4 regions of the Desulfobaculum xiamenense genome follow, and region 1 is predicted to be linked to each of the others. Evidence: predicted binding sites of a transcription regulator. Region 1 holds the regulator's gene; each other region holds the start of a gene.

Region 1 (7,179 bases):
CACGAGTTCGGGGATGAGATTCGGCGGCAATCCATCCACCGTAACGAATCCGAGGTCCTCGAAAACCTTAAGAGCCGTCGATTTCCCCGCACCGGACAGGCCGGAGAGGATGATCACCGGGAAGCTGTTTTCCGCTCCGGATGCATCACGGCCCAACATGGCTCACGCTCCCTCAAGTAGCTTGGCCAATCCCTCGCGCCCCTCGGCACAAAGGAAGGCCTTGCGAAATGCGTCATCCTTGAGCATACGCGAAATGTGGGCGAGGATGCGCAGATGCATTCCGGCCACCTTCTCTGGCGCGAGCACGAGGAAGAAGATGTGGCAGGGGCGGAAATCCAGCGCATCGAATTCCACACCCTCGGCGGAGCGCCCGACCACGAGGACGATGTCCTCCAGCGCGTCGAGCTTGCCGTGGGGGATGGCGATGCCCTCGCCGATGCCGGTGGTGCCGAGCGCCTCGCGCTCCAAGAGCACCTTGTGCGCGGCCTCCACATCGATTTCCGGCCGCCTTTCAGCCACGGCTGCCACAAGTTCGGCCAGGACCCGAGATTTGGTCCTGGCCGAAAGTTCAGGCAAAATCAGTTCGTTATCCAGGAAATCACCCAGCTTCATTCGTACATCCCGGGATCAATGAGACCATAGTCTCCCGTCTTGCGGCGGTAGATCACGTTGACCCGCTCGGTTTCGGCGTTGAGGAAAACGAGAAATTCGTAATTGAGGGTATCGAGCTGCATGGCAGCCTCGTCCACCAGCATGGGCTTGGGCTTGTAGGTCTGCGCCTCGACAATGGTCGCCTCGCGTCCGGCTTCGCCTTCTTCGAAGCTGATGACTTCGTCGCGGACGGTGCCACGGGAACGACGACGGTCCTTGCCCTTTTCGCGGAGCTTGCGGACCTGCGACGTCATCTTGTCGTACACGAGGTCGATGGAGGAGTACATGTCCTCGGACTCCTCCACGGCGGACATGTTCATGTTGTCACCGGAAAGCGTGACCTCGGCGATATGGCGGAACTTCTCCACCCCGAGATTTATCTTCAGCTCCGTATTGCCGGTGTTGGCATACTTGATCAGCTTTTCGAAGCGCTTTTGCGCGTACTTCCTCAGATGATCCGACGGTTCGAAATTCTTGAACGTCAAGCTGATGTTCATCGACGATCCTCCTTGTGATGCTGTTGGATCGATATCACTCCGTAATTTGGAGTGTACGTGCATTCAGCCCGAAAATAAAGAGTTCCGTCACGCCACCTCTAGAAAATCTCCTTGCGTTTCGAAGAGGAGAGTATGCCGAGCGCGCCGCGATACTTGGCAACGGTTCTTCTGGCAATGTTGACCTGAAGCCGTTCCTTCAGAATTTCCGCGATGCGCTCGTCCGACAGTGGATGGTGGGGGTCCTCCTCACCTATCAGGCTCTTGATCTGCGCCTTGACGCTCTCGGAGCCGACCTGACTTCCGTCGTCCAGCCCAAGGGCGCTGTTGAAGAAGAACTTCAGTTCGAACAGGCCGTGCGGCGTCGCCACATACTTGCTGGTGGTGATGCGGCTGATGGTGGATTCGTGCATCTCGATGTCGTCGGCCACATCCTTGAGAATGAGCGGCCGAAGACTGGTCACGCCGTTCTCGAAGAAGCCGCGCTGGAAGCGCACGATGCTCTCCATGACCTTATAGAGCGTGCGCTGACGCTGATAGAGGCTCTTCATCAGCCACTGTGCGGAGCGCAACCGCTCGTGGACGTAGTCCTTTTCCGGTGCGCCGCGGCCGCTCTTGAGGGAATCGAGATAGAAATCGTTGAGCGTGAGGCGAGGAAGACCGTCCTCGTTGAGCACGATGATGAAATCGTCCTCGTACTTGTAGACGTAGACGTCCGGGCTCACGTACTGCGGCTCGCTGCTGCCGTAGGCGGCACCGGGCATTGGATCGAGGGATTGGATGAGATCGAGATACTCGCGAAGTTCCTCCATCGAGATGCGGAACTTGCGGGCAAGCGGCTTATAGCGCTTGGTTTCGAGATCTTCGAGGTGCTCGCTGACGAGTTCGATGAGGATGGGGTCCTCGTAGCCGTAGGACTCGATCTGGACGAGCAGACACTCGCGCGGGTCACGCGCGGCAACGCCGACTGGATCGAAATTCTGAATGCGACGCAGCACCACCTCGACCTCTTCGGAAGTACACCCGGCGTCGGCGGCAATTTCCTCGGCGGTAGCCTGCAAATAGCCCTGCGAGCCGATGTTGCCGATGATGACCTCGCCGATGTCCATCTGGCGGGGCGTCATGTCCGACAGCCGGAGCTGCCACTCAAGGTGGCCCTCCAGCGAGGGCTTGGACGACAGCCGGGCCTCGAAGGACATCCCCTCCTCGGGGATTTCGGCCTCGCGGGCGGCGGAATTGCGGGATGTGCTCGAAAACTCGCCGAGGTAATTTTCCCAGTCCGCGCCCTGAACGGCGTCGTTCTCGCGAACGCCCTCGTCCATGACCTCGGCCGTCTGCGCAGCCTCTACGGCGCGGGCATTTTCCTCGGCCTCGGCCTTCTCCTGAGCCTGTTCGGGAACGGCCTCCTCGAGAAGCGGGTTTTCGAGGAGTTCCTGCTGGACCATATCAACCAGTTCAAACCGGGAAAGCTGCAGCAGTTTGATGGCCTGCTGCAACTGCGGGGTCATGACCAGTTGCTGGGAAAGCTTGAGCTGTTGTCTGAGTTCGAGTGCCATCGGGGCTGTTCGTCTTCTTGCGAAATGTTGGCGGTTGGGATTCCGGCGAACGGGGCACGGTCAAACATGTGTCTGAACCAACGAAAATGCCCGTCGCTCAAGGTGAAATCCATGCGGCATGAGAATGTTTTCTCAACCGCATTTGCAACATGCCACATCCGGAACAAGCTTGCAACCGAGGATGGCAAGGATTTTGAATATCGAAATTGATATAGTGATTTCGGGATGTTAGAGACTGAAGCTCTCTCCCAGATACACCCGGCGGGCCTTCGGATCGGCACAAATTTCATCCGGAGTGCCACTCAGGATGATTCGTCCCTCGTAGACGAGATAGGCTCTGTCGCAGATTCTCAACGTCTCTCGAACGTTGTGATCGGAAATGAGTACTCCGATACCTTTTTCACGAAGTCCGCTCACGATGCCCTGAATATCATCCACGGCGATGGGGTCGATGCCCGCGAAGGGCTCGTCGAGCAGCATGAACTTGGGATTGAGGATGAGGGCACGGGCGATCTCCAGCCGACGGCGCTCGCCGCCCGAAAGATGCATGGCCTTCTGGTCCGAAAGTCGGGTGATGCCCAGTTCGTCCAGAAGCTGATCCGCCCTCGCCTGCTGGGTTGCGCGGTCGAGACCGCTCTGCTCCAGCACGATCTCCAGATTCTGCCGCACGGTGAGCTTCTTGAACACCGAGCTTTCCTGCGGGAGGTAGCTCATGCCCAGCCGCGCCCGCTCGTGCAGGGGCAGCATGGTGATCTCCTCGTCGTCCAGCCGGACTGAGCCGCCTGTCGGCTTCACGATGCCCGCCAGCATGTAGAACGTGGTGGTCTTGCCCGCGCCGTTGGGGCCGAGCAGGCCGACCACTTCGCCCTGCGCGACGTTGACGCCGATGTCGTGCACGACCTTTCGCTGGCCGTACACCTTGCACAGATCGGAAGCGGAAATGACGGACATGCTACTTTCCCGCCTCGGCACCGGGGGTGAAGAATATGGCTTCCACGGGCTTGTCGCCGCCCTCGACCTCGCTGCGGTTGTCCTTGAGCCACAGGCGGATGACCTTACCGGAGATGCTGTTGTCGCCATCGGCGAGGCGCGGGTCTCCGCTGAGGGTCAAAAGGCCCTTGGCGGCATCGTACACGGCCTTGGCGCACTGGCCCTTCTTGCCCTCGCGCTCAAGGCGCACATTGCCGGTGGCCTCGATACGGGAGATGGTGCCCGGCTGCCCCTGCTTCGCGGAGGCGTCGAGGCGCACGGTCATAACGTCCGCCCATATCTTCATGTCGGGGCGCACCACCAACACGTCGCCACGGAAGACGACGGTCCGGCCGTCCTGATCGTAGACGGTCTTCTGAGAGGTGATCTTCGTCGGAACGGACGTGGACTGCGCGACCGCAAGAGGTGCGGTCATAAGCGTGGCGGCGATGGCGAACGCGGCGATACGGGGGAAGGTCTTCACGGCTTGTCCTCCATGGTCGGCTCCGCATGGCCCGTCAGTTCGGCCCGGACGCCGCCGGTGGCTGTAATCACATTGGTATCGAGATCGAAAACGACTTCCGGCGCGTCGAGAGCAAGCCCTCCGCGCACGATGCGGACGTCCTCGCGCAGGTGGATGGATCGCTTCTGCTCGCTGTATTCGAGGCGTCCGGCGTGCACTGTGGTGTCACCGGAGACGATGACCACGTCGGGCCAGAGCTGGGCGTTGCCGCTGCTCTGATCCACGGTTCCGCTCGCGGACGTGACCGTCACGGAATCATGGTCGGCGCGCTCCCACTCGATGCGCGGGGAACGGACGCTGACCACGCCGTCCTCCTGCTGATATTCGGCACCCTCGGCCTTGAGCGTCCAGCGCGAACCGTCGCCGGAACTGCGCGTCAACTCCACCCCCTGCATGGACATGTCCACCGGGGGTGCGGTGATGACGTCGTCGCCGTCCGGCCCGCCGCTGCCGATCCACACGAGATACGCCGCGCCCAAAATGGCAATCAACGAAACCGTGATGACAAGGACGAGACGCGAACGGTTCATCGGATTTTCCATTCCTCCCAGAGGATGCCCAGCTTGTCCTGCGCTTCGAGGATGAAGCGGATGCACTCGCGTACGGCACCATGTCCGCCGGGAACGGTGGACACCCACGCGGCCATGTCGCGAATCTCGGGCTGGGCGTTACACACGGCCATGGGCAGACCAACGCTGCGCAAAGGCCCGGCGTCAACCCAGTCGTCGCCAAGATAGGCGACCTGCGACATCTGCACGCCATGGGCGTCGCAAATCTGTTGCAGCAGGGGAATCTTGGCCGTGTGTCCAGCGTGGTAGTCCTTGATGCCGAGTTCGCGCACGCGCTTCTCCACAGCCTTGGACTTCAGTCCGGTGATGACGGCCACGACGAGACCGGCGGCCTGGGCGAGCTTGATGCCCAGCCCATCCTGCACGTTGAAGCGCTTGGAGACATCTCCCGCCGCGTCGTAGTACAGCCCGCCATCGGTGAGCACACCGTCCACGTCGAGCACGAGCACCCGCACCTGACGAGCTGCGGCAATGGCGGCTTCGCTAGCACTCATGGCCGACATTCCACAGGGCGACGAGATCGCGCAGCAGCGCGTCGAGCCGATCGAGGGGCCAGGAGTTGGGACCGTCGCACAGAGCCTTGTCCGGATCAGGATGCGTTTCGAGGAACACGCCGTTGGCACCGGCGGCAACGGCCGCACGAGCCAGCACGGGCACGAACTCGCGCTGCCCGCCAGAACATCCACCCTGCCCGCCCGGCAACTGCACGGAATGCGTGGCGTCGAACACCACGGGGCAGCCGAACCCGGCCATGATGGACAAAGCGCGGAAATCCACGACGAGATTGTTGTATCCGAAGGATGCGCCGCGCTCGGTGAGCCATATCTTGCCGTTGCCGGTGGAGCGAATCTTCTCCACCGCGTGGCGCATGTCCCACGGAGCGAGGAACTGACCCTTCTTCACGCTGATGATCCGCCCGGTCTCGCCCGCGGCGACCAGAAGGTCGGTCTGCCGGCAGAGGAAGGCGGGAATCTGGATGACGTCCGCCACTTCGGCCACAACGGCGGCCTGCTCGGGGGCGTGAATGTCGGTGATGACGGGAAGGCCGGTGGCCTCCTTGACGCGGGCCAGCATTCGGAGTCCCTCCTCCATGCCGGGGCCACGGAAGCTGGTCACCGAGGTGCGGTTGGCCTTGTCGAAGGAACTCTTGAAGACGGCCGTCAGCCCAAGCGCACGGGCGGCCTCGGCCACCCGCTCGCCGGTACGCAGTGCGATATCGAGACTTTCGAGGGCGCACGGGCCCGCTATGACAAACGGACCCGTGCAGGAAAGCTCGTAGAGTTCAGTGGAATTCATTCCCTACTTGCCCTTCCTCTGCTCCTTGGCGGCCTTGATGAAGTCCCGGAACAGGGGATGGGGCCGCATGGGGTTGGACTGGAATTCGGGATGGAACTGGCAGCCGAGGAACCACGGATGGTCCTTGACCTCGACGATTTCCATCAGCTCGCCATCCGGAGAGGTGCCGGAGAACACGAGACCCTTCTCGCGCAGGCGCTCGATGTAGGCGTTGTTGAACTCATAGCGGTGGCGGTGACGCTCGCTGATGTTCTCCTCGCCGTAGGCGCGGCTGGCATTGGTGTCCGGCACGATCTTGCAGGGGTACGCGCCAAGGCGCATGGTGCCGCCCTTGTTGCTGGACTCGTCGCGGCGCTCCACGCGGCCGGTCTGGAAGTCGTACCACTCCTTCATCAGGTAAATGACCGGATCGGGAGTGTTCTGATCGAATTCCTCGGAGTTGGCGGCCTCAAAGCCAGCGACGTTGCGGGCGAACTCGATCACGGAGCACTGCATGCCGAGGCAGATGCCGAAGAAGGGCACCTTGTTCACGCGGGCGTACTCGATGGCCTTGATCTTGCCCTCGACACCACGGGAACCGAAGCCACCGGGAACCAGAATGCCATCAAGGCCGGTCAGGCGCTCGGCAACGTTGTCGGCGGTGATTTCCTCGGAATTGATGTACTTGAGGTTCACGGTCACGCGGTTGGCGAAACCGCCGTGCACCAGCGCCTCGTGCAGGCTCTTGTAGGCTTCCTTGAGGTCCACGTACTTGCCCACGATGCCGATGGTCACATCACCCTTGGGATTGTCGATGTTGTGCTCAAGGTCATACCACGGGGTGAGGTCCGGGTTCTTGGCGGGCAGACGCAGCATGATGGCGATCTTCTGGTCGATACCCTCCTCGTAGAAGGCCAGCGGGAGCTTGTAAATATTGTCGATATCCTTGGCGCAGAAGACGGCGTCGGGATCGACGTTGCAGAACAGCGCAATCTTGCCCTTGATGTGCTCGTCCAGCGGCACTTCGCTGCGGCAGATCATGATGTCGGGCTGGATGCCGATGGAGCGCAGCTCCTTCACGGAGTGCTGGGTCGGCTTGGTCTTCACCTCGCCAGCGGCCTGCAGGTAGGGCACCAGCGTCA
Region 2 (7,179 bases), on a different contig from region 1:
CTACGCGGGGCGCAGCGGCCCGCGCAAGCGGCCCCGCCTGCACTTTCGCGGGGGCACATCGAAAAAATTCAAGTTTTCGGTTGACAAAAACGGGCTGTTCGGTCAGTTTCTGTTTCCGCCGAGTGGGGCTGTAGCTCAGTTGGGAGAGCGCTTGAATGGCATTCAAGAGGTCGGGAGTTCGATTCTCCCCAGCTCCACCACTCATAAGGCTTTTTGCGCCAAGCATACGCTTGGCGCTTATTTTTTCCCCTGATTTCCCCCTGTCGTCTTCGTGACGTTTTTCTCAAAGGGTTGGAGATCAAAAATCCGTGTCATCCCGCGCAGGTGGAGCGAGGTGTAATCCCCGGGTCGGCCGGGGAGGGCCGTGTCACGCCCACTTTTGGTGACCGGCTTGTGCTTTTGGGAACATTCAACGGATAGGAAGGTTGGTAGACCGTGCAGGACGCAGTCCTTTTTCTCGGCACTCTGGTTATGATCTACATGATTCTGTTTCCCCCGTTCGTGCTGCGGCGCAAGGGCGAAGCATCCTCGTACTGCTACTCCTTCATCGCTACTCCGCCCAAGCGTTTCGGTCGCCGTTGCGTCATCAACATGCCCGCTCTCCTGAACCAGATGGTTGCCTGCTGCGTCGTTTTCGGCCTGCTGGACATCTTCTGCGAATAGACGGCTTATTCGACCGCGCTCCGTAAACGCAAAAGGGGCCTGCGCATTCATGCGCAGGCCCCTTTTGCGTTTGGAGGGCTGTGCCTGTCGTATCGTTCGTTGACGGGGGGTGCCCCTTTCGCGAGCGCAGTGCTCGGCCGTATCGTTCATTGCCACATGCAAGACGTAGGCTCCGCCGGCCAAGGGGCCGCTGGCCCCTTGGAACCCCGACATGCGATGGGCCGTCTGCCCTTGGCGCGCCGTTCGGCTTTACACGACGAAGCCCTAGTGAGGATTGTCAAGGGGGTCACCCCCTTGACCGGGTCCGGGCAGAGCCCGGCCGCCGGAGGCCTCTCTCCTCCCCAACCCTGTCACCGGAGGCCACCCGTCAGGGCATCCACTCGATGATGCCGTCGGTCGGGTGGGTCTTGGCCCAGTGGCGGAAGGCCTCGCAGTCGGCGACGCCGTCGCGGATGACGGCCTGATAGATGGCGATGCTGCACGGCCTTTTGGCGGGATCGAGGCCGGCCTTGATGGCGAGGATGGCCTCGCGCGTCGCGGGGGTGAGGGCTTCGCGGATGCGGTCGGCCACGCGCTCGAAGTATCCGGCGAAGGGCGAGTCATTGAGGATGTGGATCATGTCGATCTGCCACTCCCGCTGGTCGTCGTCCATGTACCATGCGTGCCATTCGAGGCATTTTTCGTCGGTATCGAGTAGGTTGGCGTACTGGATGCGCCGGATGCGGCTGTTTTCGGCCAGCCGGGCCATGGCGGCGAAGCTGTCGGCCAGCACGAAGGGTTCGGAATAAATGTGGAAGTCGATGTCGAGGTGATCGTAGAGCAGGCCGGTCCTGAGCGAGCCAACGAGGTTGGCCGTGATGCCGAGGGATTCCCAGATGCGCAGGATGTTCGTGTCCTCGATGATGTGCCGGGCGCGAGTCTGGTTGCGCTCGGCGATGGCGGCGAAGTCGGTCATGATGTGCTCCGTGCGGGCTGGTTGCAGGGTGAGGGCGGTTAGTGTCGGCCGTATTGGATGCCGAGTTTATTCATTTTGCTGCGCAGGGTGCTCGGGTTGACGCCGAGGCGTTCCGCAGCGCCGCCGGGGCCGTGGATTTTGCCTCCAGCGGCGTCGATGGTGGCTTCGATATGCCTGCGCATGGCTTCGTCGAGGGTCTGGTCTGCGTGGGCGACGGGGTGCTCGGCCGGGAGGTGCTCGTGGGGCGGGCAGCTCAGCCAGTCGAAGCGCAGAACCCTGCCGCCGGAGAGGATGATGGCGCGCTCCACGCAATTTTCGAGTTCCCGGACGTTGCCGGGCCAATGGTAGGCCTTGAGCCGTGCCATTTCGTCACAGGGGATTTCGGGCAGCGATCCCGTGCCGAGCCTGCGGGCTGCGCGCGCGGCGAACCATGCGGCGAGTTCCGGAATGTCGTCGCGCCGTTCGCGCAGGGTCGGGATGGTGATGGGAAAGACGTTCAGTCGGAACCAGAGGTCCTCGCGGAAGTTGCCTTCGCGGACCATGGTCGCGAGGTCGCGGTGCGTGGCCGCGATGATGCGGATGTCCACCTCGCGCGGGGTCTGGCCGCCCACGCGGACCAGTGTGTGCGTCTGGAGTACCCGCAGCAGGCGCACCTGCACCGCCAGCGGCAATTCGCCGATTTCGTCGAGGAACAGCGTGCCGCCGTGGGCCTGTTCGAACACACCTTTCTTGCTCGCGTCCGCGCCGGTGAAGGCGCCCTTTTCGTGGCCGAACAGCTCGGAATCCATGAGCGATTCGGGGATGGCTCCGCAGTTGACCTTGACGAAGGGACCGTTTTTGCGCGGCGAGCTCTCGTGTACGGCGCAGGCGACGACCTCCTTGCCGACACCCGTCTCACCGAGGAGCAGCACCGTGCTTGAGAGCGGGGCGACTTGCGTCACGCGGGTCATCACGTCGCGCAGGCCGCTATCGATGCCGATGATGGTCGAGCAGCGCGACGAACTGCCGAGCTGTTCGCGCAACTGGCGGTTCTCGCGGGAGAGGCGGGAGTTGGTGTCGAGCAGGCTACGGTGGCGCAGTGCGTTTGCCGTGGCAATGGCGAAGGGCTCGTGCAGCATGCCGAGGAGGTCTGCGTGCTCCTGCGTGTAGCGGTGGCGGCCGTGGGCGTGCATGCCCACCACGCCGAGATGGCGGTTGTCGATCATGAGCCGCAGCAGGATGACGGAGGAGTCGTCATCGACGATGGAGCGCGCCACGCGATGGGTCACCGGGTCGGTACGGATGTCGCCGATGATGCGCACGCGGGGGCGGTTGGGGCTTTCGAGCGTGGCGCACATGTCCGGCGTGATGCAGACCTGCGCATCCATGATTTCCGGCCCGGCGGCGTCGGCGCGGGCGATGAAGCGTATGGCCCGGCGTTCGGGCATGTACAGATTGATGTACATGCCGTCGGCCGGGATGGTCGAGCGTAGGAAGCTCCAGCAGTCGTAGAGCGCCTTGTCGATGTCCAGACTGCCGCAGATGCGCAGCGTGGCGTGGTGAAAGAAATCTCGTGGGTCCATTGTCCGCCTCCTCGCGTGATGTGCGAAATGTCGCGGTTAGTGCGAAATATCGCGATGGTCAAGCGCGAAATATCGCGATTCGGCGCACATGCGACAGTAACATATCGGAATCATTGATTGTGAATGCTGGCACGTTTCCTGCCAAGGACGGGGTGTCCGCCATGGGGTGGGCAAGGGCGTCGTCGAGGGACGATGCGAGCATTTCGCAAGCAAGGAGCTTTCTGCCGATATGAAGGAAACCGAAACGAACCGCACCGCAGGCCGGGGCGAGAAGCGCTCCCGCCGGGACGTGCTGCGCGCCGGGGCGATTCTGGCCGGCGGCCTTGCCGCGGGCATGCTGCAGGGCTGCGCGACGGGAAACGAGGACAAGGACCAGCCCGTGGAGAAATCCCGCACGCCGCTCGGCGCATGGGACAAGGAGTATGACGTCATCGTCGTCGGCAGCGGATTCGCCGGAATGGCCGCGGCCATTGAGGCCCGCAAGGCCGGGGCGGAGGTGCTGGTCGTCGAGAAGATGCCCGTGTACGGCGGCAACTCCGCCATCAACGGCGGCGCGTTCGCCGTGGCCGGGTCCCCCCTTCAGGAGAAGGAGGGCGTGAAGGATTCCGTGGAACTCATGGTGCAGGACATGCTCAAGGCCGGTCGCGGCCTGAACCATATGGGCCTGTTGAAGATCGTGGCCGCCGGAACGCGCCCCGCCTATGAGTTCACCCTTGAGCATGGTGTCGAATACAAGCCGTTTTTGCAGCATTTTGGCGGTCACAGCGTGCCGCGCACGTTGCAGGCCACCATCAGCTCCGGCGCGGGCATCGTGCGTCCGCTGCGTGCCAGTGCCGCGCGCATGGGCGTGGCCTTCCGCAACCGCTGCAAGCTCGAAGACTTCGTGCTCGACGAGGACGGTGGCGTGATGGGCATCGTGGTGCGTGACCGTTACGATTTCCCCAAGGAGAACTCCGGCGAACTGCGCCGTTTCCGCGCCCGCCGTGGCGTGGTCATGTGTTCCGGCGGGTTCTCGCAGGATCGCCGTTTTCGCATGATGCAGGACCCCAAGCTTGACGAGAAGGTGGATAGCACCAACCAGCCGGGCGCAACCGCCGAGGGCTTGCAGGCCATGTTCGCCGTGGGCGCTGCCCCGGTGCAGATCAACCTGATCCAGCTCGGTCCGTGGTCGTCCCCGGATGAGGCCGGTTTCGGCATGGTCTCGCAGTTCAACACCATCGCGGGCTTTCCCAACGGCATCATGGTCGACGTGCGCACCGGCAAGCGCTTCGTCAACGAGCTTGGCGACCGCAAGGAACGCGCCGAGGCCATCCTCGCCCGCAAGGACGAGCAGGGCAATCCGGTGTATCCTGTGGTCTTCTGCACCGCCGAGGGCGCAAGCCGCGCCCAGACGCTGGAGAAGTGTCTCGAATTCGGCGTGGCGTGGCAGTTCGACACCCTTGAGGCGCTGGCCGCGCATTTCGGCATGCCCGCCGCAGGCCTCGCCGAGGAAGTGGCCCTGTATGACGAGGGCGTGCGCACCGGAACGGACACCCGCTTCGGCAAGCCCATGGGCCGCGCCATTCCCCTTGGCAAGGGCCCCTATTACGCGGTGCGCTGCTGGCCCAAGGTCCACTACACCATGGGTGGCGTGGAGATCAGCACCGAGGCCGAGGTCATGCACATGCGCACGGGGCTGCCCATCGCCGGGCTGTACGCCGCAGGCGAGGTGACCGGCGGCCCGCACGGGGCGAGCCGTCTGGGCAGTTGCGCCGTGGCCGAGACGCTGGTCATCGGACGCATCGCCGGCCGCAACGCGGCCTTGCACAAGGCGTAGACGATTTTTCGCGTTCGGGCGGGCGGCGAGGGATGTGCCGCAGGCATGTCGGCCGACGGCTCGAACGCAACATCAGGCAAACAATCAGAAGAGAAGCATCGGAGGAATCAGCCATGAAATTCGCAATTGCACGCCGACTCGCGGCAGGCCTTGTCTGCCTCGTCGCCATGCAGTGCCTGGCCTGTGTCGCATGGGCCGGTCAGAAGGTCGTGACCCTGAACGGTCAGGACCTCACCATCGAACAGGTTGTCGAGATCGCCGAGGGCCGCGCCGACGTCGCCATCGACCCCGCCGCCCTTGACCTGTGCGCCAAAAGCCACGAGCTGCTCATGGCCTTCGCGGCCGAGGGACGTCCCGTCTACGGCCTGACCGTGGGCGTGGGCCTCAACAAGGACAAGGCCATCTTCCACACCGCCGCCGACGGCCGCAAGACCCTGACCCCCGAGGTCATGGACCTGTCCCGCCAGTTCAACGTCAACGCCCTGCGCGCCCATAGCGCCGGTGTTGGCCCGGACATGGAGCCGGAGATGGTCCGCGCCACCATGGTCATCCGTCTGAACACTCTCTTGAGCGGCCGCACCGGCGCACAGGTCCACGTGGCCGAGCTGTACCGCGACTTCCTGAACAAGGGCGTGACCCCCGTTGTTCCCTCCCGCGGCACAGTGGGCGAGTGCGACATTACGCTGGCCCCCCACATTGGACTGGTGATGATGGGCGAGTGGCAGGCCGACTACAAGGGCAAGCGCATCTCCGGCGCGGACGCCCTGAAGAAGGCCGGTCTCAAGCGCCTTGACGCCTTCGGCAAGGACGCTCTGTCCATCCTGAGCACCAACGCCCCGGCCATGGCCAAGACCGTCTTCGCCGTGTCCGACGCCGAGCGCTTCCTCTCCGTGGCCACCACGGTTTTCGGCCTGTCCCTCGAAGGTCTCAACGGCAACGTGGCCCCCTTCATCCAGCCGGTGAACGACGTGCGCCCCTTCACCTGCTTCGCCGCCGCCTCCAAGGCCGTGCGTGCCGAGCTTGAGGGCAGCTACCTGTGGACCCCCATGGACGGCCGTGCCCTGCAGGACCCGCTGTCCTACCGCACCACCACCTACACCCTCGGCGCGGCCATGGAGGCCCTTGCCGACGTGAAGACCAAGCTGGCCGTGCAGCTCAACTCCTCCGACGACAACCCCGCCGTCGTGGTGGACGTCGTGCCCGCCAAGGACACCCCGGCCCAGCTGGCCAAGTACTACCTCGACGCCGGATACGTGAAGGGCGCCATCTTCCCGACCTCCAACTTCGAGCCGCTGCCCGTGGTGCTCAAGGCCCAGAACCTGTCCGTGGCGTTGGCCCACGTGTCGCGCAACGCCGTCATGCGCACCCTGCGCCTGAGCGATCCGCACTTCACGCACCTCTCGCGCTTCCTTGCCGCTGACGACGTGGCCATCAACTTTGGCGCCATTGCCAAGCCCTACGTCTCCCTCGACGCCGACGTGCGCGAACTGGCCAACCCCGTGTCCATCGACACCGTTCCCGTGGCCGGAGACATCGAGGACACCGCCACCAACTCCATGCGCGTGGCCGACCGTCTGAGCCGCATCGTGGACAATCTCTACTACATCTACGGCCTCGAACTCTTCCACGCCGCACAGGCCGTGGACCTGCGCCAGCGCGACGCCGCCATCGAACTGGGCCACGGCACCGGCGAGATGTACAAGGCCTACCGCAAGGTCGTGTCCTTCGTTGACAAGGACCGTCCCTTCACCCCCGACATCGCGAAGTCCCACGACTTCCTGAAGGGCTACGCCATTCGGTAGTTGAAGCCGACCATTTGCACCTCCAAGGTTGCGGCAGCCGGCTCCCCGTGTGGGGAGCCGGTCCGCCGCAGCCGCCCATCCTCAATAATCCAGTCACAGGAAACGACCATGAAGAAGCACACAGCCGTGATGTGCGCCCTTGTGCTTGGCGCGTCGCTGTGCGGGTGGTTCGCCCCGTCCTTCGCGGCGGGAGAGCGCGCCGACGCGCCTCAGGCCGTGCACCAGCCGGGCCTTGGCGAACGCGCGCAGATTTGGATCGATACCCGCCTCGGTCGCAAGACCGTGAAGGACTACCACCGCAAGGTCCACCAGAACGGAACCAACTGCGAACTGTGCCACGCGGCCAACAATCCCACCACCGCCCCCGATGACCGCAACTGC
Region 3 (7,179 bases), on a different contig from region 1:
CTTCTCGATGCAGCCGTCGTACATGGCGGAGCGGAAGATGCTCGGAACCACCTGGACGCGGGCCATCTGGCTCAGGTCGGAGTGCTTGCGGGACATGCTGAAGAGGTGGTCCAGCTGCTTCTTGGTGGCCTCGTAGAGCTCGTCAAAGGTCTTGAACTCGCGCGGGTCGCCGGTCTCCACACCCACCTGCTTCTTGGTCACGGGGCACTTGCCGTTGTTGAGCATCAGCTCAATGACCTTGGCGAGGCAGGGCTGGTCTTCCTGCGTGATGAAGCTACCCTTGCCGCAGACGCCGGTGGACACGCAGCCGTAGTTGCCGCAGTTGCGGGCGTCTTCGAGGGTGATGCCATCCTCGTACTGGGCAAAGCGGGCGAGCGTACGCTGGATGACCACGTTGTTGTTGAGGATCTGGGGCTGGCCGGAGCCGCCGCGGACGCACTCCACAACCTTCTGAAGGTAGGAATCCTTCATCTTGGGATGATAGAGCAGGGTCAGCGTGGGCTGAATGTTCTTCATCGTGGTCTGGGTCTCGAGCAGCAGCTCTTCCAGTTCGGTGCTGGCGTCGTTGCCGTTGGCGTCCACGCCGCCGATGGTGATGGTCTGGCCGGTGTGGCCGGACAGGGTCATGGCGTAGGAAGCGCCCTGGTACTCGCCAAGCTCAAGGTGCTTGATCCACTGGAACTTGAGCAGCGTGAGCACCTGCTCGCGGGTCAGATTGCCTTCCTCGATGTCCTTCTTGTAGAAGGGGTACATGTACTGGCCGTAGCGGCCGGGCGAGGTGGCGCAGGCCATCTGCTCGACCTCGATGGCGAGGTGGATGAACCAGAAGGACTGAATGGCCTCGCGGAAGTTGCGGGCCGGAAATTCAGGTACGCGGCGGCAGATCTCGGCGATCTCGAGCAGCTCGGCCTTGGCCTTGGGATCGGTCTCCTCGGCGGCGGTCTTCTCGGCCAGCTCTGCGTAGCGGTGAGAATGGGTGATGACGGCTTCCATCGCGACGATCATGGCGCGGTAGAGGTCATGCTTTTCCTTGTTGGCCAGCGTGGTGGGGCAGTTGCGGAAGCGCTCCTTCACGTCGTCGATGAGCCAGCGCAGGCCCTTGTTCAGGACGAGCGGGTAGTCGGCGATGCCGGAGCCGCTGGCCACGCTGACGTTCTCGTAGTACATGCCGGCCTTGGCAAACGGCTTGGGATTGAAGCCGTACTTGTCCTTGAACATCTTGTCGTTCAGGTCGATGCAGGTGCAGCCCTTCCAGCGCTTGTAGGTCTTCTCCAGAAGATCCTGAGTCTCCTGAGGAATCTTCATCTCGCCGAGGGAGGCCATCTTGGCCATCTGCATCTCTTCCTTGATCCAGGCGACGTTCCACTCGGGGTAGGCGTACACGCCGGCGCGCACGCCGGTCAGGGTACCCACGAGGGGGTTGCCGTCGAGGAAGATCTTCTTCTTGGTCAGAACGCGCTCGAAAAGCTTGGCGCGGATGTAGAAGACGGGTTCGCCCGCGAACTCGTCATAAACCTCTTCCATGCACTGCAGGCGCTCAGGATCCATGATCTGCGGAGCAGACATGAGGAAGTCCTTGAGCTCCTTGACGCGCGCTTCGGCGGTATCCCAGTTGATGCCGTAGCCCTTGGGGGTCGCGGCGGCGTTGTCGCAGCAGCAGGTGTTTTCGCAAGAAGTATTGGTCATCTCGGTCTCCTGTTCGTTCGAAATTTTCCCAGAAGAAGTTTTAAACGATGTTCGCTCGCTTGTTATTTTTATAACTTGCACGGGCCATGCCAGACCAAAAATCACGATCGAAAAATGAACCAACACCATGGAATTACGCCACTTTCTTGCGAACATGCCCTACTCGTGGCGCCCTGGAAAAAATTTTGATTTCGAAAAATTTCTTTCCTTTTCCAAAATATTTTTTATTTTGCGGTTCGCCAGGCAGGAACGCACTCGGCCATTCACCTTGCCAGCACCCATTTCCCAGAGGTTGTGAAAATTGCGTTTTGACAGAAAGAAATTTTTGAACGTCAACAGGGAGAGCGTGTTAACGCCCTCCATGACCGCCATCTGGGACGACATGTGCATCGGCGTGGCCGTGGTGGATGCCGACGGCATCTGCGAGTACATGAACGACATCCAACGCCGCGTGGACGGCTTCCACCGCGTGCCCGTGGTGGGCCAGCACATCACCAGCCTCTATGTCCCCCACGAGCTGGAGTGCATCCCCACCATCGAGTGCCTCCAGAAGAGCGAGCCGCTTCTCAAGAAGTCCTATTTCTACAAGACGACCAACAATTATCTGGCCAGCACCGTCACCGACTTCTTCCCCCTCTTCGACCACGGAAAGAAGGACGGCGTCATCGCCTTCACCATCTGGACAGGCACCACGTCGCTGGTGGCGCGCAAGCGCCGCCAGCCCAAGGCCGCACCGCCCAAGGGCAAGACCAGCTACGAGTTCTACACCTTCGACAGCCTCATCGGAGAAGACCCGACCCTGCTCGACGTCATCCGCGAGGCCCGCACCGCAGCGCAGACCTCGTCGCCGGTCATGATCTGGGGCGAGAGCGGCACGGGCAAGGAGCTCTTCGCGCAGGCCATCCATGCGGGCGGCGAACGCCGCGATCAGCCGCTCATCCCAGTGAACTGCGCGGCCATCCCAGAAAACCTGCTGGAGGGCATCCTCTTCGGTACGGCCAAGGGCGCATACACCGACGCGGGAGACAAGCCCGGCCTCTTCGAGGAGGCCGACGGCGGCACCATGCTGCTGGACGAACTGAACTCCATGCCGATGGGCCTTCAGGCCAAGCTTCTGCGCGTGCTTCAGGAAAAGCGTGTACGACGCATCGGCTCCCACACGGAAATCCCGGTGGACGTGCGCATCATCAGCATCCTCAACGAGGACCCACTGAAGGCCGTGGAAGAAGGCCTCCTACGCCGCGACCTGTTCTACCGCCTCGCCGTGGTCGGCATCTCCGTGCCCGCGCTGCGAAGCCGCAGGCAGGACATCCCCCTGCTCACGCGCACCTTCATCGACCGCTCGCAGTTGCGCCCCCTCGCATCGAGCATCGACATCGAGGCCGACGTCATGCAGATGTTTCAGGACTACGACTGGCCGGGAAACATCCGCGAACTGCTCCATGTGGTCGAAGGCAGCCTCGCCCTGCTCGGCGGACGCTTGTCCATCGAAATGGAGGGACTACCCCGCCACTTCCGCGAGGCGTGCGCTTCCATGGAGATGCGCAGCGACACCCACCCCTCCCTGCCCACGCCAACCAGACCGAACGAGGACACCCTCCAGCGCGACTACTACGACTACGCCGACGTCAAACGCAGCAGCGTGGTGCCGCTCAAGACCTGCCTTCAGGAATACGAGGCACAGTGCATCCGCAACGTGCTGCGCGTCACCGGCGGCAACGTGGCCAAGGCGGCGCGCATCATGGAAATCACCGGCGCGGGCCTGCGCTACAAGATGAAACAGCTCGACATCAAGGACGAAGATTAGGCAGGGGCGACGCGCCCCCGGATGATCGCGCCGCGCCGCCCCATCGGGACGGCACGGCGCGCGTGGGAACTCTTACAGGAAGGAGCGTCCGAGGCACACCAGACCGGCCATGACGATGACCGCCATGAGCACACGCCTGAACGTGGCGACGTTGATGTGGCGGACGACCGGAAACGCGCAGAGCGTTCCGATCATGGTGGCGGGCACGCCGTAGAGCGCGTAGTGCAGGACGTCCGGCGTGTACAGCCCGGCCCCGGCCTGCAGCACGCAGGTCATGGTTCCGCGGATGATGAAGAACACACCAAGCGTCCCCAGAAACACGCGGGGATTCCAGCCCATGTACAGGCCGTAGGCCCCAACGGGGGGACCGTCAAAAGAAATGGCCGTTCCGAGGAGCCCGGCACCAAAGCCCGCGGCTCCACCCTTGCCCCACGACTCCGCATGGACCTGCGTGACGCGGAAGGTATGCTGCCAGTAGACATAGTACAGGAGCAGCGCGCCAACCGCCCCCTGCAGCACGGCTCCGGACACGAACTTGAGGATGAACAGGCCGATGACGGCTCCGGGCAGGGAGCCGACCAGCATGGGCCACAGGGCGGAGACCTTGCAATGCCTGAAATGCATGCAAGCGATGCAGCCGTCCATGACCACGTTGAGAATGCAGCTCAACGGAATCAGTTCGTGCATCGGAATGACCGTGGCGGCCACGGGCACGGCGACCATCGCGCCGCCAATGCCGCTGACGCCGGAGACGAAGCCACCGACGAGCCACGCACAGAAAACCAGTATGGATACGGAATCGGGCATGTGAAGGGCTCCCCGCCTTGGCGGCTAGTGCGCCGCCAACTGCGCTTCGCAGGCTTCGAGGGAGCCGTAGCCGAGCTTGCGCATGAGAATTTCATAACGTTCACGCACGAGGTTTCGTCCCTCGTTCCGCGCGGCATCAACAAGGGCGGCGTACGCCGTGAGCGTCGCCGGGGAATAGGTCTGCAATTCGCAGCGCAGATACAGGCAGAAGCTCTCGCGGCCATCGCGCTGGACCGTTCTCGGGAACTGCGCGGACACCTCGTCGCGCCAGTCGGCCTCGGCCTCGACAATCACGCGGATGCGCGGGTCGGTGTTGATGGCGGGAATGAGGTCGTCCATGAGCGCGTACTTCTCAGTCATGAAGTTGCGCCCGGCCTCCTCGGCACGCACGAGATCGCCGAGATAGGACTCCAGAACGGCCTCGGACAGCACGCCGTGCGTCATCTCCCGCATGATACGGAAGGACTCGGGCCGCTCCTGGCACAGCGACTTTCCGCCGCGAGTTTTCACGGCCAGAAACATGCGCAGTTCACGTTCAATAATGTCCTCAACAAGAGCCTCGCGGCGTTCTTCAGTCATAGCGTCTTCCTCTCCGATAGCGTTTGCACGATCAGGGCGTCCGCTCGTTGCTCGTCCGAATCCCAGATGACAACCATCCGCAATCGCTAACGAATGCCATCCTCTGGACCGCGCCGACGAAACCGGCACCCTTTATGAAAAGAATAACGAGCGGCGCCCGTGCAAGGCCGGTGCCGTTTCCGGGAGATTGCCCCTCGGGAATGTTCGTCCCGTCACAATCGGCATATGTCATTGATAGATCACGAGAAGTGTAGCATGCCCGCATCCCGCTCCATTCCACGGAAACTTGGCCACGCCCGCGCTGACAGGTAAAAAATTTTACCTAAAAGAAAAATTTCCTACGAAAACGATATTTCCTTTGCGCACCACCGTGAGCCTCGCGCAAAGTGCAATTTTTTTCACCAATACTTTCGGGCATATGCAAACATGGTGAAGATTTTCACGTATTGGCATCCTCTTTGCTCTTTCTGTCACGATTCGCGAATACGCTTTCCCCAGAAGAGATTTCGCATGCGGAGACAACCGTTCGCTCCTCTCCGCACCAGCCTAAGGACAGCCATGTGACCGCTGGAAGACCATGGCAGACCCAAGGCAAGACGTACGAATTCATGTTCCACGGCAGGGCGCCGAGGACACGGCCCGACACCGGTCCCGGCACCGTACCCGCAACGACTGCGTATGCCCTGCCCCGATGACAAAGGCATATCGCCCCGAACGCCCTACACTGAAGAGGTTTGTCATGGCTCAAGTTGAACAGGTACAGTTGGAGAAATCCCTTTCGCCCGCGCAGGTCTGGGCGCTGGCTCTCGGTTCTATCGTCGGCTGGGGCTGCTTCGTCCTCCCCGGCGACATGTTCCTGCCCCAGGCCGGCCCCCTCGGCACCCTGACCGGCTTCATTATCGGCGCATTCCTGCTGTGCTTCGTGGCCGTGTGCTACAGCTACATGATCAAATACGCCCCCGTCGCCGGTGGCGCATTCGCCTATGCCTACGTCGGCTTCGGCCCCACGGCGGCATTCATCTGCGGCTGGGCGCTCGTTCTGGGTTACATCGCCATCGTCTGTATCGACATTGCGGCGCTGGCGCTCATCTTCCGCTTCCTGTTCCCGGGCGTCTTCGAGTTCGGACCGCTGTATTCCATAGCGGGCTGGCAGGTCTACATGGGTGAAGTGCTGCTCATGACCGCCGGCACCGTCGGCTTTGGCTGGATGAACTACCGCGGCATCAGCTTCGCTGGCAAGCTGCAGGTGGTCCTGGCCTACATGCTGACCATCGGCATCGTGGCCCTGTTCTCCGGCACCGCCGCCCTCGACACCGCCAGCTTCGGCAACCTCGTTCCCGCGTTCGCAGAGCATCGCTCCGCCCTGTCCTGCGTGCTCCTGATCTTCGCCATCTCGCCCTTCCTCTTCGTGGGCTTCGACACCGTGCCCCAGGCCGCCGAGGAATTCTCCTTCGACCCGGCCCGCGCACGCAATATCATGATCATCGCCATCCTGTGCGGCGTCGTGCTCTACAGCCTCGTGACGCTGGCCGTTGGCATCGTGATCCCCTACCCCGAAATGCTCGCCAAGATGGACGCCCTGCGCAACAGCGGCGGCACCGCCTGGGCGACCGGCACCGTCGCCACCATGGCCTTTGGCAAGTTCGGCGCTGTGGTTCTGTCCTGCGCGGTTCTGGGCGCAGTGTGCACCGGCATCAACGGCTTCTACATCGCCACCTCCCGCCTGCTCCTGAGCATGGCCCGTGGCCGCATCCTGCCCGCATGGTTCGGTGACATCCATCCCAAGTACCGCACCCCCTACAAGGCCATTCTGTTCACCGTCGCCATCGTGCTGCTGACCCCCTTTGCCGGTCGCTCCGTGGTCGTGTGGATCGTGGACATGAGCTCCGTGGGTACCGGCATCGGCTACCTGTTCACCTGCCTCGCCGCCCGCCGCGTTCTGCTCGGCAGCGAAGACGTGACCAACAAGGCCAACCGCCTGTTCTGCTGCATCGTCGGTGCGCTGACCGCCATCATGTGCATCGTTCTGCTGCTCATCCCCGGCTCCCCGGCCTACATCAGCGTGGCCTCCCGCTGGTGCCTCGTGGCCTGGGTCGTGATGGGCTTCTTCTTCTACTTCTCCAACAAGACCGTGTGGTCCAAGCTGCCCGAAGAAGAGCTGCGCGCCAGCATCCTCGGCCGCCGCGACATCCCGGTGTTCTTCAAGGGCAACGGCTCCAAGGGCCGCGCCACCGCCGAGAGCACCGCGCGCTAACGACTACGACCGTCCGGCTCACTCCATCCTCGCCGGATATCTCTTG
Region 4 (7,179 bases), on a different contig from region 1:
GATTTCCTGTTCCGGTCCGCCAAAGGAGATGCTCGATACCTCTATGGTATCGCCGCGCACCTCGTCCAGTCCCACGGCATTGGAAACGAGCTGACGGATGCGCGCCAGTTCCTGCGCATCGCGCGGGGCAAAGGAGAATTCGCCAGTGGTCTTGCCATCGGCGTCGAGCACGTCGGTGTACACGCCATCGACGATGACGGCCACGGTCAGCCGGTCCAGCTCGCCGATGGGGGAGACGATCTCCTGCTCGATCTTGTTGATTTCGTAGTTGGTGGTTCTGGTCTCGCGGGTGGCCTGCTGGTTGGAGACCGCGCCGCCCGGGCCGTCGCCACGGAAATTCGGTTCGGCAACGCCGGACTGGAGGTTGGCGGCACCCTGCTGGGTTTCCTCGCTGCGCTGTTCGCTGCGGATGACGGCGCTCTCGGGGTCGTATTCCTCCTTGTGCGTCGTTTTCCGGCTGAAGTCCAGATCGGCGTTGACCTTGGCGATGACACGGCCGGGACCGTACAGCGGAGACAGCATCTCCTCGATGCGCAGCTCAAGGGCGTGCTCCACGCTGTTCTTCTGTTCGAGCTGCGTGGTGGAGAGGGAGTCGGACGACTCCTTGGGGGAATAGATGATCTCGCCCTTGGTGTCGGCCACGGTGATGCGTTCCGTCGAGAGGCCTTCCACGGCCATGGACACCAGATTGACGATGCCGTTGACTTCCTCGGGGGTGAGCTTCTCGCCCTGCTTGAGCTTGATCACCACGGAGGCCGACGGCTCGGACTTCTCTTCGAGGAACAGCGTCTTCTGCGGCAGGACCAGATGCACGCGTGCGCGCTCCACCTGTGGGAACTCGCTGATGGTGCGCGCCAGTTCGCCCTGCAGGGCGCGCTGGTAGTTGATGCGCTGCACGAAGTCCGTCTGGCCGACCTTGACCTCGTCGAAAATCTCGAAGCCGATGCCCTGCCCGTGGATCTTGCCCTCGCCAGCGACCTTGAGCCGCAGGTCGTAGACCTGATCGGCGGGGACCATGATGGTGGAGCCGTTCTCGCCGAGCTTGTACTTCACGCCTTCCTTCTGGAGCATCTGCACCACGCTGGACGCGTCCTCGGGATACAGGCGCGAGTACAGCACGCGGTAGTCGGGCTGGTTGAGCCAGAAGATAAGCAGGAAGAAGGTGACGATGACCGTCACCGTCAGCCCGGCGATGAGGACGCGCTGGGAGACGGTGGTCCTTCCCCAGAAGGATTTGGCCCTGTCGAGTGTGTCGTTCAGAAACGGGGGCATGGTCGCTCCGTGGATGACGTGTCAGGATGCGGCTAGAACTGCATCCGCGAAAGTTCCTTGTAGGCCTCCAGCACCTTGTTGCGCACGGCGGAGGTCATGCGCATGGCAAGGCCCGCCTTCTGGAGGCTGATCATCAGCTCATGCACATTCTGCGAGCGTCCCGAGGCGAACTCCTCAATCATGGACGTCTTGACGGCGTCGAGCTCGTTGACCTTATGCAGGGAGTCGGTGACCGTCTCGGTGAAGGGCTTCTGGACCTTCATGAAATGCTTGGCGGTCTCCTCGGCGCGGGCCGTGGCGATAGGATCGTCCATGCGCTGACGGCGGACCTCGGTGTCCACCGCGCGGGCGAAGCTCGACGACGCGGGGGAAGCCTTCGACAGCGGCTTCACGCCGCCCACGCCGTTGATGCTGCCGCTCTGCATGGCGGTGCGGTATGCGGAAAGCGCTGCGCTACGGATATCGACCATGATGAATCTCCCCCTTCGCCTAGCGGCCTATCTCAAGGGCCTTGGAGTACATGCCCTTGATGGACTGGATGGAGGTCACCCCGGCCTCGTAGGCGCGCGATGCCGTCAGCATGTTCGTCATTTCCTCGACGACGTTGATGTCCGGGTAGGACACGTAGCCCTGCGGGTCGGCATCGGGGTGTCCCGGCTCGAAGACGCGCTTCATGGGACGGGAGTCCTCGGCGATGCCCAGCACGCGGGAGCCTTTCAGCTCGCGGCTCATGGAGTCCTGCATCACCTTGGAGAAGGGGGAATCCACGTCGGCCGTGGCGCGGACCACTGCGCGGCGGCGGTAGGGACCGCCCTCCGGCGTGCGGGTGGTCTTGGCGTTGGCGAGGTTCATGGACGTGATGTTCATGCTCGTGCGTTCGGTGGACAGTCCGGACGCGGCGATGTCGAGTGCGGTCATGAAATCCATCATGGTCTATCGCCCTCCTTCGGAGATGATGTTGGTCATCCCCTCGAAATTCTTCTTAATGACGGTGGTCAACGCGTTGTAGGCAAGGCTGTTCTTGGCCATGATGGACATTTCCTTGTCGAGGTCCACGTTGTCCTCGCCGTGAATCACGCGGTGCTTCAGGTTCGAGGCGAGATCGGGGCCGAACTGCCCCGCCTCGAAAACATGCGGGATGTGGTCGGCCTGCGTGCGCGTCATCTTGCCCCGGGCGTCGAGGTCGAGGGCCGCCTGCAAATCCTTCTCGAATTCCAGACGCTGGACCTTGTAGTTCGGGGTCGTGATGTTGGACAGGTTGCTCATGACGACATTTTGACGCATGAGCCGCATGTCCAGTACCTTTGCGGTAAGGTTGATATGCGATCCGAAAAGGCTCTTCATCCCACGTTCCTCCTGCATTTCCCGCTGCATCGCGCCGCGGTGCGCCCGTCGGGGTTCCGACCCCGCCCCGGTGCGCACAGGGGATAAAGCAACGCCTGTGCCAACCGCCTCGCCGCCACGGCGCACCCGCCCATAACCCCCCAGCCTACCGCGAAAACAAACCAACGCCGCCCCCGCGCCATGCCCTTGCGCCCACACCGTGGCACACGCATTGCATGACGATGGGCGGGCGGTCATATGTGCCGCACCGATCGGCCGGACCAACGGCCGGAGCGCATCGTGTTTTCGTGCCGGGAACGGTTCCCGGAATTCCCAGAGGAGGGGAATGAGATGAGCAGCCATCTTGATTACGAGATCAACAAGGAACTTGGAGAGTGCTATCTCTTCATGGGCGATCTGGAAAAGGCCCACGAGTATTACAGCAAGGCCGTCACCTGTAATGGCGTGCATCCCGATCCCTATCTCGGGCTTGCCACCATCGCCGTACAGCGCGGCGACCTCGATGACGCCCTTCAACTCTACACGAAGGCCGCGTCCATCGATGCCGACGACAAGTCGCTGGCGGGCATGGGTCTCGTGGAAATGGAACTGGGCAGGCACGAGGAGGCCTTCGGGCACTTCGCGGGCGCGCTGGAGCGCAACCCCGAAAACCTCATCGCCGTGTTCATGATGGTCCAGCTGGGGCACACCCTCGGCCGCATCGAGGAAACCCTGCCCCACATGGAAAACTTTCTCGCCATCTCCCCGCTCAAGCACGACGTCAGATACTCTCTGGCGGGCTGCCTGTCCTGCCTCGGCAGGACCGACGAGGCCATGGCGCATCTGGAGCAGATTCTCGCCAACGACCCCTCGCACGAGGCGGCGCGCGAGCTGCTCGAACAGCTCAGGTCATAACGGCTCCGGCGCGGCGCGGGCTTCGGATCCCTCCCGGCCATCCGTCGCGCGGCTGCCGATGACGCAATGATCTCCCCTCCCCTGCCTGGTTTCCCGGCTCCGGCGCGATTCGCGCCGGGCCGGGGGCCGGGCATCTCGTCGTGCGCGAAGGGGACGCCCGCTCGCCTTGCCTAAACCCCCGTTTTCTGGCACAGCCCTCCCGAACCCAAACCCCCAGAAGCGAGGTTTCGACATGGAGCTTGTGTCCATTCGGCGCGCCATCCTGAGCGTGACCGACAAGACGGGACTGGTCGATTTCGCACGCTTTCTCTCCGAGAACGGCGTGGAACTCTTCTCTACCGGCGGAACCCGGAAAATGCTCCTCGACGCTGGCCTTCGTGTGGCCTCCGTCAGTGAGGTGACCGGCTTCCCCGAAATCATGAACGGCAGGGTCAAGACCCTGCACCCCCACATCCACGCCGGCATCCTCGCCGACAAGGACAACCCCGAGCACATGGAGACCCTCGCGAAGCTCGACCTCGCGCCCTTCGATCTCGTGTGCGTCAATCTCTACAACTTCGCCGAGGCCGCCGCCCGCGGGCTGGACCTCAAGGCCGCCGTCGAGCAGATCGACATCGGCGGTCCCTGCATGCTGCGCGCCAGCGCCAAGAACTTCCACTCCGTCCTCGTGGCCCCCGGTCCGCAGCACTACGCGCGCATCCGCGAAGAGCTGGAAGCCAACGGCATGAAGGCCCCCCTCGCCCTGCGCAAGGACATGGCCGCCCTCACCTTCCGCCAGACCAACCGCTACGACGGAATGATCGCCGACTACCTCGAATCCCACGAGGCATAGGCCAGCTTCGACGATTCCCCCGCGGTCGCCGACGCGGCCGCGGGGTTCTCCGCGCGCGTCCCCTGCCGGAACATGTTGCCTGCTTCCAATGGCGGGCATATATCTTCCGAAAAGCACAGACGGCGTCCGCCGCCGCAAGGAGAACCGCCATAGCCTCGAAAGTCCTCGGCAACACCCAGAGTCTCAAGCCCAGCCAGCTCAAGGCCGTCGCCCGCCTCTACCAGCGCCGCTACCCCCACGAGGGCGGCATGACCAACGACCAGGCCCGCGAACTCGCGGTGCTCTCGCGCGGCATCGGCCGCCAGATCGGCGTGCTCATCGACCGTCAGGGCAAGCCGTCCATGGTCATCGTCGGCGAACCGGGCGGCATCTTCATCCCCGACATTTCCGGCGAACGCCGCAGCCCCGGCAGGCTGCGCGGGCTGCGCCTGCTGCACACCCACCTCACGGACGAGGCGCTCACCGAGGAAGACCTCATGGACATGGTCTTCCTGCGGCTCGACGCCGTCACGGCCCTCACCGTGGACGACATGGGCTCCCCGCGCGACGTGCACGAGGCCACGCTCCTGCCGCCCAATCCCGAAGGCCGCGCCTACGACATCACCGGCCCCACGCCCTACCACCGCGTCACCACCAACTACCTCTCGCGCATCGAGGCGCTGGAGGACGAGATGGGTCGCGCGGGCGCAGCCGCATCCGGCTCGACGCAATCCGGCGGACGCCGCGACAGGGCCATGCTCGTCAGCGTATCCACCGAGGCCCGCGCCGCGCAGGAAATCTCCCTTCGCGAACTGGCGGACCTCGCGTCCACGGCGGGCGTGGACGTGGGCGGCACCATGATCCAGCGCGTACGCGTCATGAATCCCAAGACCATCCTCGGCAAGGGCAAGCTCGCCGAGCTTGAGGTCATGGCCCTTCAGGAAAACGCGGGCGTGATCATCTTCGATCAGGAACTTACCACGGCCCAGATGCGAAACCTCGCCGACATCACCGAACGCCGCATCCTCGACCGCACGCAGCTCATCCTCGACATCTTCGCCCAGCACGCCACCTCGCGCTCCGGCAAGCTGCAGGTGGAGCTGGCCCAGTTGCAGTACACCTTGCCCCGGCTGGTGGGAAAGAACCGGGCGATGGACAGGCTCATGGGCGGCATCGGCGGACGCGGACCCGGCGAGACGAAGCTCGAAGTGGACCGCCGCCGCGTGCGCGAGCGCATCACCCGCATCAAGAAGGACCTCACGGAGCTTCGCAAGCGCCGCAAGGCCACGCGCACCCGCCGCGCCAAGGCCGGGCTGCCCGTGGTAGCGCTGGTGGGCTACACCAACGCTGGCAAATCCACCCTGCTCAACACCCTCACCAGCAGCACCGTGCTGGCCGAGGACAAACTCTTCGCCACGCTGGACCCCACCACCCGCAGGCTGCGCTTCCCCGAGGAGCGCGAGATCATCATCACCGACACCGTGGGCTTCATCCGCCAGCTTCCCGACGAACTGAAGGAGGCCTTCCGGGCTACCCTCGAAGAGTTGGAAGCCGCCGACGTGCTCCTGCACGTGGCCGACGCGGGGCACCCGGAGCTTGAAACCCACGTCGCCGCCGTGGAGGACATCCTGCGCGAAATGGACCTGCACGAAATCCCGCGCATCATGGTCCTCAACAAGTGGGACAGCCTCGACGACGAACAACGCATGCTGGTGGGCAACATCTACCCCGAGGGCATCCCCGCCTCAGCCATCGACCGCCCGAGCCTGCGCCCGCTGGTGACGGCCATCCTCACCGCCGCCTTCCCGGGCTGGCACGAGGCCGACGCCGAGGACTGGGCGCAGGAGGCCACCGCCGTGGACGAGGGCGACGACGAAACCGAGCAGTGGGAACGGGAGCTTCCGTCGGACGACGAAACAGCTGACGAGCACGGCCGCTAGAACGCGCACCGCAGGAAGGGACGACACGAAGCCCTAGGGCACAAGGCCCCGCAAATCGGCGAGGAATCTCCGCATGACGGGAAGATAGTCGATGTGTTCGCGCGCGGCGGCTGCCACCTCCGCGCGCGACGCGCCGCGTGCCCGACGCGCCCGCTCCAGCGCCTCGCCCCACGCCCAGTCCCGCTCAAGGGGCATGTACCACGGGAAATCCGCCGGGAATGCCGGGTCCGCGCATCCGGCCACCACTGGCAGCCCCCGGGCGAGGGCGTCGCGAACCTTGATGGACGAGGCCTCGGCCAGCCCAGCCCGATGCATGGCCATACTGCCGAAGCACACGTCCGCCGTGGACAAAAGCGCATCGAGAGGCGCAGGCTCAAGAATTCCATGCCACGCCACGCGTGGCGTTCCAATGACCAATCGCCGCAGGTCCGCGTCCAGCGCCCCGGCCAGATGCAGTTCGAACGGCTCGTGCCCGGCGTACTCCGCCATACGCGCGAGCACCACGTCCAGCCCGTGCCACGGACGAAAGCGTCCGGCCACCATCACCAACCGCAGGGCGTCCCCTCGCACGTCACCAGCCAGCCGGACGCGCTGCGCGTGGATGGCGTTGGGCATACTCAGCCACGCCAGCCCGCCAGCGCGTAACGCCTCGGCCCGTGCTATCTCCGGGGTGACGCCCACCACGCCGAGGCATCCCCGCTGCCGCCGGGGTCCGGTCACACGCTCGATCAGCGCCCCCATCCGACTCTCAAGCCCCAGCTCACGCACGGCCAGCGTGTGATGCACGAAAAGCACGTTCTCCCGCCTGCGCATGGGCCGCGCCCATATCTCGCCGGGGTAATAGCGAGCCAACACCACGTCGTACTCCCCAGCCAGCGCGTCCACCACACGGTTGAAGGCCCCCCGCGCCGGGGCGAG

What was found. The regulator sigma-54, encoded in region 1, starts transcription at its own class of promoters, with help from an activator protein. The targets are predictions, from matches to a motif close to CTGGCACGGNNNNTGCTT.
Region 2: GGQ74_RS10020 (flavocytochrome c) is a predicted target of sigma-54. The motif match lies at 3,307-3,324, and genes of this name have one in related genera.
Region 3: GGQ74_RS14110 (glycyl radical protein) is a predicted target of sigma-54. The motif match lies at 1,762-1,779, and genes of this name have one in related genera.
Region 4: flgB (flagellar basal body rod protein FlgB) is a predicted target of sigma-54. The motif match lies at 2,703-2,720, and genes of this name have one in related genera.

What each region holds. Positions count from the first base shown of each region.
Region 1 covers NZ_JAATJA010000001.1:383,935-391,113, reverse strand. Annotated here, with positions in the region: gene rapZ (RNase adapter RapZ) at 1-159, opposite strand, end outside; gene GGQ74_RS01785 (PTS sugar transporter subunit IIA) at 163-612, opposite strand; gene hpf (ribosome hibernation-promoting factor, HPF/YfiA family) at 609-1,148, opposite strand; gene rpoN (RNA polymerase factor sigma-54) at 1,247-2,701, opposite strand; gene lptB (LPS export ABC transporter ATP-binding protein) at 2,930-3,652, opposite strand; gene GGQ74_RS01765 (LptA/OstA family protein) at 3,654-4,154, opposite strand; gene lptC (LPS export ABC transporter periplasmic protein LptC) at 4,151-4,723, opposite strand; gene GGQ74_RS01755 (KdsC family phosphatase) at 4,720-5,256, opposite strand; gene kdsA (3-deoxy-8-phosphooctulonate synthase) at 5,246-6,058, opposite strand; gene GGQ74_RS01745 (CTP synthase) at 6,062-7,179, opposite strand, start outside.
Region 2 covers NZ_JAATJA010000002.1:467,480-474,658, forward strand. Annotated here, with positions in the region: tRNA gene GGQ74_RS10000 (tRNA-Ala) at 125-200, shown strand; gene GGQ74_RS10005 (hypothetical protein) at 436-663, shown strand; gene GGQ74_RS10010 (phosphoglycerate mutase family protein) at 1,031-1,618, opposite strand; gene GGQ74_RS10015 (sigma-54-dependent Fis family transcriptional regulator) at 1,657-3,180, opposite strand; gene GGQ74_RS10020 (flavocytochrome c) at 3,410-4,996, shown strand; gene GGQ74_RS10025 (HAL/PAL/TAL family ammonia-lyase) at 5,110-6,798, shown strand; gene GGQ74_RS10030 (cytochrome c3 family protein) at 6,907-7,179, shown strand, end outside.
Region 3 covers NZ_JAATJA010000004.1:9,804-16,982, reverse strand. Annotated here, with positions in the region: gene GGQ74_RS14110 (glycyl radical protein) at 1-1,686, opposite strand, end outside; gene GGQ74_RS14105 (sigma-54 interaction domain-containing protein) at 2,033-3,493, shown strand; gene GGQ74_RS14100 (sulfite exporter TauE/SafE family protein) at 3,566-4,300, opposite strand; gene GGQ74_RS14095 (DUF4125 family protein) at 4,325-4,879, opposite strand; gene GGQ74_RS14090 (APC family permease) at 5,619-7,133, shown strand.
Region 4 covers NZ_JAATJA010000004.1:112,047-119,225, reverse strand. Annotated here, with positions in the region: gene fliF (flagellar basal-body MS-ring/collar protein FliF) at 1-1,272, opposite strand, end outside; gene fliE (flagellar hook-basal body complex protein FliE) at 1,305-1,586, opposite strand; gene flgC (flagellar basal body rod protein FlgC) at 1,762-2,199, opposite strand; gene flgB (flagellar basal body rod protein FlgB) at 2,206-2,616, opposite strand; gene GGQ74_RS14540 (tetratricopeptide repeat protein) at 2,947-3,510, shown strand; gene GGQ74_RS14535 (IMP cyclohydrolase) at 3,743-4,342, shown strand; gene hflX (GTPase HflX) at 4,591-6,261, shown strand; gene GGQ74_RS16540 (glycosyltransferase) at 6,295-7,179, opposite strand, start outside.